DNA from 2 places in the Exiguobacterium sp. s26 genome. Region 2 is predicted to be linked to the other one. Evidence: riboswitches for the same ligand, from Rfam matches in the RefSeq annotation. Region 2 holds a riboswitch; the other holds the start of a gene.
The links. A riboswitch is a leader RNA that binds a small molecule or an ion and turns the genes downstream of it on or off. The one in region 2 is predicted to bind S-adenosylmethionine.
Positions count from the first base shown of each region.

Region 1: it holds a riboswitch for S-adenosylmethionine, as region 2 does, so the genes downstream of both, KNP82_RS06470 (MetQ/NlpA family ABC transporter substrate-binding protein) here and metK (methionine adenosyltransferase) in region 2, are expected to answer to the same signal.

Region 1 is NZ_JACSLS010000003.1:327,676-332,097, reverse strand. It holds gene KNP82_RS06480 (methionine ABC transporter permease) at 20-682, opposite strand; gene KNP82_RS06475 (methionine ABC transporter ATP-binding protein) at 654-1,688, opposite strand; gene KNP82_RS06470 (MetQ/NlpA family ABC transporter substrate-binding protein) at 1,698-2,519, opposite strand; SAM riboswitch class I at 2,592-2,696, opposite strand; gene KNP82_RS06465 (iron-containing alcohol dehydrogenase family protein) at 2,737-3,753, opposite strand; gene KNP82_RS06460 (aminotransferase class I/II-fold pyridoxal phosphate-dependent enzyme) at 3,750-4,422, opposite strand, start outside.
Region 2 is NZ_JACSLS010000001.1:390,058-394,479, reverse strand. It holds gene KNP82_RS01960 (alpha/beta fold hydrolase) at 1-233, opposite strand, end outside; gene KNP82_RS01955 (GNAT family N-acetyltransferase) at 323-793, opposite strand; gene KNP82_RS01950 (hypothetical protein) at 958-1,455, shown strand; gene metK (methionine adenosyltransferase) at 1,495-2,703, opposite strand; SAM riboswitch class I at 2,836-2,955, opposite strand; gene pckA (phosphoenolpyruvate carboxykinase (ATP)) at 3,271-4,422, shown strand, end outside.

The DNA of each region.
Region 1 (4,422 bases), on a different contig from region 2:
CCGAAGCAGAGCTCTTTTCTTATGCCTTCTTGAGTCGGGCCGCCAAGCGGTTTCCGAACGATTGAATCGATTGGACGAGTAGAATCAAGACGAAGATGGTCACGTACATGACCTCCGGCTCGAATCGGAGATGCCCGTATTGATAGGCGATATCGCCGAGTCCACCGGCCCCGACGAGTCCTGCCATCGCGGTCGCCCCGATCAAACCGATCGTCGCAATCGTCAAACCGAGCACGATTGAAGAGCGGGCCTCCCGGATCAACACGTACCAGATGATTTTCCGGGTCGAGATGCCCATCGCTTCATACGCCTCGACGACCCCGCGGTCGACCTCGAGCAGCGCCGACTCCATGAGCCGCGCGATATACGGCGCCGTGAACACGATGAGCGGCAACAGCACGCCTTGGACGCCGATCGTTGTTCCCATGATGAAACGGGTGAACGGGAGGATGAAGAATAAGAGAATGATGAATGGGATCGAACGGACGACGTTGATGACACTCGACAAGATGCCGTAGAAATAACGGTTGGCGAGCCGCCCGTGCGGTCGCGTCAAGACGAGTAGCGTCCCGAGCGGCAGTCCGATCAACGTCGAGATGACGAGCGCGATGCCGGTCATCGTGAGAGTCTGAATCGTCCCCGTCCAAATCAAGTCACCCCAATTTTCCCAAAACTGAAGCATGGTTCGTCACCTCCTTCACTTTCACACCACTCGCTTCTAAGAAGCGGACGGCTTGGTCGGTCTGGCCCTCATCGCCGTCCAAATGGACGAGTAGATTACCGACGAGACCGCCTTTAAGCTTTTTGATGCCGCCCCCGATGATATTCGGCAGCAAGCCGAACCGTTTCGTCAATTGGGCGAGCACGGCCTGTTCACTTTGATGGCCGATGAACGACAAGTTGACGAGCGTCCCGTGCGTGCTCAATTCTTCGACGACCTCTTTCGGGACATCGAGGTTCGTCTTCAAGAACTTGCGCGTCGTCGCATGCTGCGGGTCCGAGAACACGTCGAGCACGTCCCCTTCTTCGATGATCCGGCCGGCCTCGATGACCGCGACCCGGTCGCAGATGCGCTCGATGACTTCCATCTCGTGGGTGATCAAGAAAATCGTCAGCCCGAGCTCGCGATTGATGTCGAGAAGCAGGTCGAGAATCGACTCGGTCGTCTCCGGGTCGAGCGCGCTCGTCGCCTCGTCGCTGAGCAGGATGTCCGGCTCATGTGCGAGGGCGCGGGCGATGGCGACACGTTGCTTCTGTCCGCCCGAAAGTTGCTCCGGATAATGTTTCCGATGATCCGTCAATCCGACGATGTCGAGGTACTTGTCGACGCGTTCGCGGATTATCCGCTTATCGAGTCCTTCGAGACGGAGCGGGATGGCGACGTTCTCTTCGACGGTCGCCGTCTTGAGCAGGTTGTAATGTTGGAAGATCATCCCGATGCGATGACGTAGCTTCGAGAGCCCTCGTTTGTCGAGCTTCGTGACGTCCTGTCCTTCGATTTCGACCTGGCCCGACGTCGGGCGTTCGAGCAGGTTGATCATGCGGATGAGCGTGCTCTTTCCTGCCCCGCTTCGGCCGATGATGCCGAAGATCTCGCCTTTCTCGATGGTGAGCGAGACGTCGTCGAGTGCGGTGACAGCACCTTTATTTACCGTGAACGTCTTCGTGATTCCTTTAAGTGCGATCATAGGCCCTCCTTAAAACGCCGGGACGATTGAGCCGTCGAACGTCTCTTCGATGAACGTCCGGACCTCGTCCGAGTGATAATACGATTTGAGCGTCGCGACGACTTCGTCATCCTTGTTGTCGGTACGGACGACGACGTAGTTCGGATACGGGTTGTCGACCGTGTCTTCATGGAACAAGGCGTCCTCGTTGATCGACAGGCCGGCACCCATCGCGAAGTTCGTGTTGATGGCAGCGAGTGCGACTTCCGGGAGCTGGGTCGGGAGCTGCGACGCCTCGAGTTCGATGAATTCAAGGTTGAGCGGGTTCTCGGCGATGTCACGTTTTGTCGCCTTGTCTGTCAATCCTTCTTTGAGCGTGATGAGTCCCGCTGTCTCATAGAGACGGAGCGCGCGTAGCTCGTTCGCCGGGTCGTTCGGGACGGCGACCTTGTCACCTTCTTTCAAGTCCTCGATGTCGGTCAATTTCTCTGAGTAGAGACCCATCGGGAAAGCGACGGTCTTGAACACGTCGTCGATTTTATAGCCTTTATCGGACTTTTGCAGTTCTAGGAATGAGAGCGTCTGATAACTGTTCACGTCGAGGCTACCCTCGGCGAGCGCCGTGTTCGGCGTATTATAGTCGTTGAACACTTTGATATCGAGTTCGAGGCCGTCTTCGGCCGCGAGTTCTTTCACTTTCTCGGCGATCTGTTGGTGCGGCCCGCCCGTGACGCCGATCGTGAGCGACTCCGTGCTGAGCGCCTCGCTCGCGTCCGATTGTCCGCATGCTGAGAGCGCGATGGCGGCGAGTAGTGATGTTCCTGCAAGTACTGTTTTCTGTTTGATGTTCATTTGTTTTCCTCCTCCAAAATGAAAGCCCGCTACTCATTCAGAGTGGCGGGCACGACAAGTCAAAGTCGGACACGCTCATCTCCCAGACGATTTCGTCTGTTGGAATTAGCACCATGATCATTACGATCTGGTTGCTGGGTTTCACAGGGCCAGTCCCTCCACCACTCTTGATAAGCAATCGGTCTATTAAGTTGTTATCATCTTACTTTTAATTCTTTTAATTGTAAATAGATAATTGTAAATTTTCAAAAATTATTTTCAAAAAGTCTTTATCGAGCGGTTCCGGCAACTGTTGCAGCTCGGTCTCCGTCATGACGGAGTCGACGAGGACCGGGATATGCTCAAATCCGACCCCGAGCGTCTCGAGCGTCGTCGGGGCACCGAACCGTTTCAACCAAGCTTCCAAATACGGAGCATCGGCCGAGCGCCGCAAGCGCTCTTGGATGATCAGGCCGAAGCCGACCTTGTCTCCGTGCAAGAATGAGTGGGTCGACTCGAAGCGGCTGAGCGCATTATGGACCGCATGGCCCACGGCGACGCGTGTCCCGGCGTCACCAAATCCACCGACGGCGCCGCCGATGGCGAGCACGTGATCGACCGCGAAGCGGACGTCGTCACTATACGACTCAAAAGCGTGCTCGCTCAATTCAAGTTCGACGAGACGCCCGCACTGCTCGGCCAAGACGAGTCCGGTGTTGACGCCGGCGTCAGCTGAGCTGTCACCACTCAAATAACGGGCCTCGTAAAACTTCGCGACCGTGTCGATGACACCTGCCCGAAAGTATTCATATGGTGAGCGCGAGATGACCCGTGAGTCAACGATGACCCGTTCGATGACGACGCGGAACATGTCGTAGCGGTCGTAGCTCCCGTCCTCCTGATAGACGACGCTGAGCGGTGTGAACGCCGCACAGTTCGAGGCGAGCGTTGGGACGACGATGAGCGGGACGTTCCGTTGATAGGCGACGAGTTTGGCCGTATCGACGAGCTTGCCACCTCCGACGGCGATTAACACGTCGGCGTCCAACGGTTTGAGCCGTTTGACTTCCGAGTCCGTGCACTCCCCGCTGAACCTTGTTGCCGGATAGTCCGCGATGGCCGGAAAGATGGCTCGGACGACGTCATACCCTTTCTGACCGTGCAGGACGTGGGCACGGCGGCCGTCGACTAAGTCATCAAGACGGTCGAGCGCGTCATCGGCGTGGTCATATTCAAGGACGGCCTGACGAATCATGCGCGCACCTCCTCATAGGCGGCAAACAACCGCTCGATTCGTTCGACGGCCTCGTCAATCTTCGGTTCCGGTGAGACGAGGCCGAAGCGGACGTATCCGTTCCCTTCCGAACCGAAGAAATAGCCCGGGGTGACGGCGACACCGGCTTCATGCAGCAGTTTCCGCGAGAACGACTTGGCATCACCCTCAGGCACTTTCGCCCAGACGAAGAACGAGCCTTCCGGCGGTTCGACGGCCCAGCCGGCCCGGTTCAACCCGTCGATCAGGCGATCACGCCGTGCCTCGTACAGTCGTGCCAAGTCATCGCGAATGGTACGGGGCGCCTCGAGCGCAGCGACAGCCGCCGCCTGGATGGCCGAGAACACGCTGACGTGGACGTGGTCCTGATACGTGTTGATCGCCTCGATGATGTCCGCGTTCCCGACAGCAAAGGCGACGCGCCAACCGGACATGTTGAACGCTTTCGACATCGTATATACCTCGATGCCGACTTTTTTCGCCCCTTCCGCCTGCAGAAAGCTAGGCGGGACATGGCCATCGAATCCGATGCTGCCATATGCGAAATCGTGGACGACCATCAAGTCCCGCTCCCGGGCGAAACGGACGGTATCGTCAAAGAAAGCGGGTGAGGCGACGGCTCCGGTCGGATTGCTCGGGTAGTTCAAATAC
Region 2 (4,422 bases):
AGACTGAACGCGATGACGTGAATCGGCAGCTTGTACTGACTCGCCTCACGTAACGTGTTCTTGATTAACAATTTATGGTCTTCCGCCGTCAAACCGACCGTCTGGCCGGTCACGACGAGGACTTCATACTCGTCCCGCAACCGTCCTAAAAACGCCTCACTCAAACGCGACGTGAACTGGAGCGGATACACGATCACGATGACCCCTTTTCGTGATTCTTCTTCATAAGCCATGCTGTCACCTCATTTTGTTATCACATATCTTTATACTAACAAAAAACATCAGCCGAGACTGATGTTTGGTTGAAAATCCGTCTAGGGTCTTAGCGCGGGTCGTACCGTAAATGAATCAGTTCCATCGGTTGATCGTATACTTCTTCTTGGATTCTATTCAGTTCGATGAACGCCTCATGACTCAAAAAAGCGATGGCTTGCTCGTTCGAGCTTTCGACGTACAGCTCGATCGGTTGGACTTTCCGTTCCCGTAGATGCGACAACAGTGCCGTCCCTAGGCCTTGGCGGTGATGAGCCGGATGAAGATAGAGACGGAGTACTTCCCATGTGTCCCCGCGGTCGATGGCGTGATAGAAGCCGATGACGTCGCCTTCGGCCTCACCGACAATGAACAACTGCTCTTTCGCTTCCTCGCTTGAACTGATGGCGCGGACGATCTCTTCTTGTTGATAGGCGCGTTCCATTACTTTCGAACGAACCTCGTCTCGTTCACTGACCGTCGCGAGCGCAATGTCGCGGATGGTGGCGGCATCTTCTGGCACGGCTTCTCGAATCTTCATAACGGCATCCCCCTTTTGGCCAATCTAGTAGTAACATTCCCCATCGGCAAAAAAATATCCTGCCCGTTCATTACTTTTTGATGTCGAAATGAAGGAAAACGTTATTTTCCATTTTGTGTCGGGTATAAGAGTATCAATGCCAACTTACAAAAAGGAGTGTTACCATGGAACCGAAACTACAACACGATCCACAAGTCGAGCAAGCCAATCATCCGAACCGTCAGTTTGAACAAACGAACACAGGAGGTCCAAAAATCACAGTCGTGACTGGGATGCTCCTCGGCGCCCTCGTCGGCGGCCTACTCGCCTTACTTAGTACGTCAAACCGTGAGAACACGAAACAATCGTTCTCGAGCGCGAAGTCATCGGTCGGCGGTCTCGTCGATACGGTCAAGCAAGACCCGGCCGGAACGGCGTCACAAGTCATCGGTCAAGTGAAAGCAGCGAGCGAGGTCATTCAAGACGTCGCGACCGACGTGCAAAACGTCTATGAAAAAGTCGCCGGTGAAGTCGACACGGTCAAACAAGACGTGAACAAAGTCGTCGGGACGGCGCAAGAAGCGAAATCGGATTTACAATCGATCGGCGAGAAAGTCGTCGAAGCGAAAGATACAGCACTTGGCAAAGAGAACTCAACAACTGAAGACAAGCCGCAAGCCTAAAAAAAACGACCTTTCGAGTGAAAGGTCGTTTTTCTATGCTTATGCGAAACGTTTCGCGCCTTCTTCGAGCACTGCCGCTTTGTCCGTTTGCTCCCATGGGAGTTCAACGTCTGTACGACCGAAGTGGCCGTAAGCTGCTGTCTGCTTGTAGATTGGGCGACGAAGGTCGAGCATCTTGATGATGCCGGCCGGACGGAGGTCGAAGTTCTCACGAATGAGTTCGACGAGCTCAGTCTCGCTCAATTTGCCTGTGCCGAACGTATCAACCGCGATCGATACCGGGTGAGCAACACCGATTGCGTAAGCAAGTTGAACTTCTGCTTTGTCAGCAAGTCCCGCTGCAACGAGGTTTTTCGCCACGTAACGAGCTGCATACGCTGCTGAACGGTCAACTTTGGTAGGATCTTTACCTGAGAACGCGCCGCCGCCGTGACGAGCGTATCCACCGTACGTATCGACGATGATTTTACGTCCTGTGAGGCCTGCATCCCCTTGTGGTCCACCGATTACGAAGCGGCCAGTCGGGTTGATGAAGTATTTCGTGTCCGCGTCGATGAGTTCAGCCGGGATGACTGCATCGATGACGTGCTCTTTCAAATCAGCTTGGATTTGCTCGAGCGTGATGTCTTCCGCGTGTTGTGTCGAGATGACGATTGTGTCGATGCGAACTGGGTTGTTCGCTTCGTCGTATTCGACTGTCACTTGTGTCTTACCGTCTGGGCGAAGGTAAGCGAGCGTGCCGTTCTTACGAACTTCTGCCAAACGACGTGACAATTTGTGAGCGAGTGAAATCGGGAGCGGCATGAGTTCCGGCGTCTCTTTTGTTGCGTAACCGAACATGAGACCTTGGTCACCAGCACCGATCGCATCGATTTCTTCTTCAGTCATTTGTCCTTCACGAGCTTCGAGCGCTTGGTCAACACCTTGCGCGATGTCTACCGATTGCTCATCGATCGATGTGAGGACAGCACAAGTCTCTGCATCGAAACCATATTTCGCACGTGTGTAGCCGATCTCACGAACAGTTTCACGAACAACTTTCGGGATATCCACGTAAGTTGATGTTGTGATTTCACCTGCTACGAGCACGAGACCTGTTGTGACAGACGTCTCAGCCGCAACGCGGGCGTTTGGATCTTCAGCTAAAATTGCATCCAAAATCGCATCTGAGATTTGGTCACAAATTTTATCCGGATGTCCTTCCGTGACGGACTCCGAAGTGAAAAGTCGACGGTTCAAGTTTGCCATTTCGAAAAACCTCCTATAATAAAGGGTGATGTGTGGACGGTACTCGTTCCCCTTACGCGTTGCTTTGGGACGGTAATGAAAAAAACCTCTCGCCATGTTCAAATGGGAAAGGTTGAATCGTTCTTCCTTACCCTCTTATCGTTCGAAGCTTACGCTTCGCTTCAGGATAGCACCTTTTCCGAATAACAATGAAAAATCGGACGGTTGCTGGGCTTCGTAGGGCCTTGTTCCCTCCACCGCTCAGAATAAGAGTATCCGTTACGAAGACCATCATATAAATGACACCCCGTTCTGTCAAGCGTATCGACCGAATTCGTCAAACTTTTCACAAACGGTCAAATAGTTATGTTTGTGAAATATCAAACATTTTTTTGTCCGTTTTGGTTTTTGTACTATGACCTGGTACAGAATATGTTAGAATGACAATGTAAGAAAGCGCTTACTTTAAAGGGTAAAAAATGCTTGTTTTTGATTAGTATGTCACATATAATAAAAACGTCATACTGATTAAACGCGGAAGTATGCGGATTTCATCCACATCTATTTAGGGGAAAGGTGGGATTCAGGATGGCGACAACGCTCCTGAAAATCGAAGAATTAATTAAAGGTGCCGACATGATGCGGAACTTGACGGTTCCAGAACTGGTGGAAGAAGCCATTCGCAACGGTGAGGGCGTACTGACGAAAGACGGGGCTTTATCGGTCAGTACCGGGAAATTCACAGGACGGTCACCGAAAGACAAATTCGTCGTGCAAGATGAAGTCAGCAATCATTTAGTAGACTGGGGTCCAGTCAACCAACCGATCGCGGAAGAGAAGTTCACCGCGCTACTCGACAAAGTGTTGACGCACCTCGAAACGAAAGACAAGCTCTATTATCTCGAGGCTTCTGCGGGGGCAGACGAGCACTATACGCTCCCGGTCCGTGCCATCACGGAATACGCGTGGCACAATTTGTTCGCCAAACAGTTGTTCTTGCGTGAATGGCCGACGAAAGGTGCCTTCGAGCCCTTCACGGTCATCTATGCACCGAGTTATAAGGCCGATCCAGTCATCGACGGGACGAACTCCGAAACGTTCATTCTCGTCTCATTCGCCAAGCGGACCATTCTGATCGGGGGAACAGAATACGGCGGTGAGATTAAAAAATCGATTTTCTCGGTCATGAACTTCTTGTTGCCGGAACAACATGTGTTATCGATGCACTGCTCGGCGAACGTATCGGACGCCGGCGAGACGGCCCTTTTCTTCGGTCTATCGGGAACTGGGAAGACGACACTGTCGGCCGACCCGGAACGCCATTTGATTGGGGATGACGAGCACGGTTGGTCACCCGACGGCGTCTTCAATATCGAGGGCGGTTGCTACGCGAAGACGATCAATTTGTCGCGCGAGAACGAGCCGGAAATCTACGATGCCATCCGTTTCGGCTCATTGATTGAGAACGTCGTCTTAGACGAGAACCGGGCACCGGATTATAAGAATATCTCGCTCACCGAGAACACACGGGCCGCCTATCCGATTCAATTCATCGATAACGCGATGCTTCCGTCACGGGCCGGTCATCCGAACACGATCGTCTTCTTGACGGCCGATGCATACGGGGTATTGCCTCCAATCAGCAAATTGACGAAAGAGCAGGCGATGTACCACTTCTTGTCAGGGTATACGTCAAAACTCGCCGGCACGGAGCGCGGCGTCACTGAACCACAGGCGACG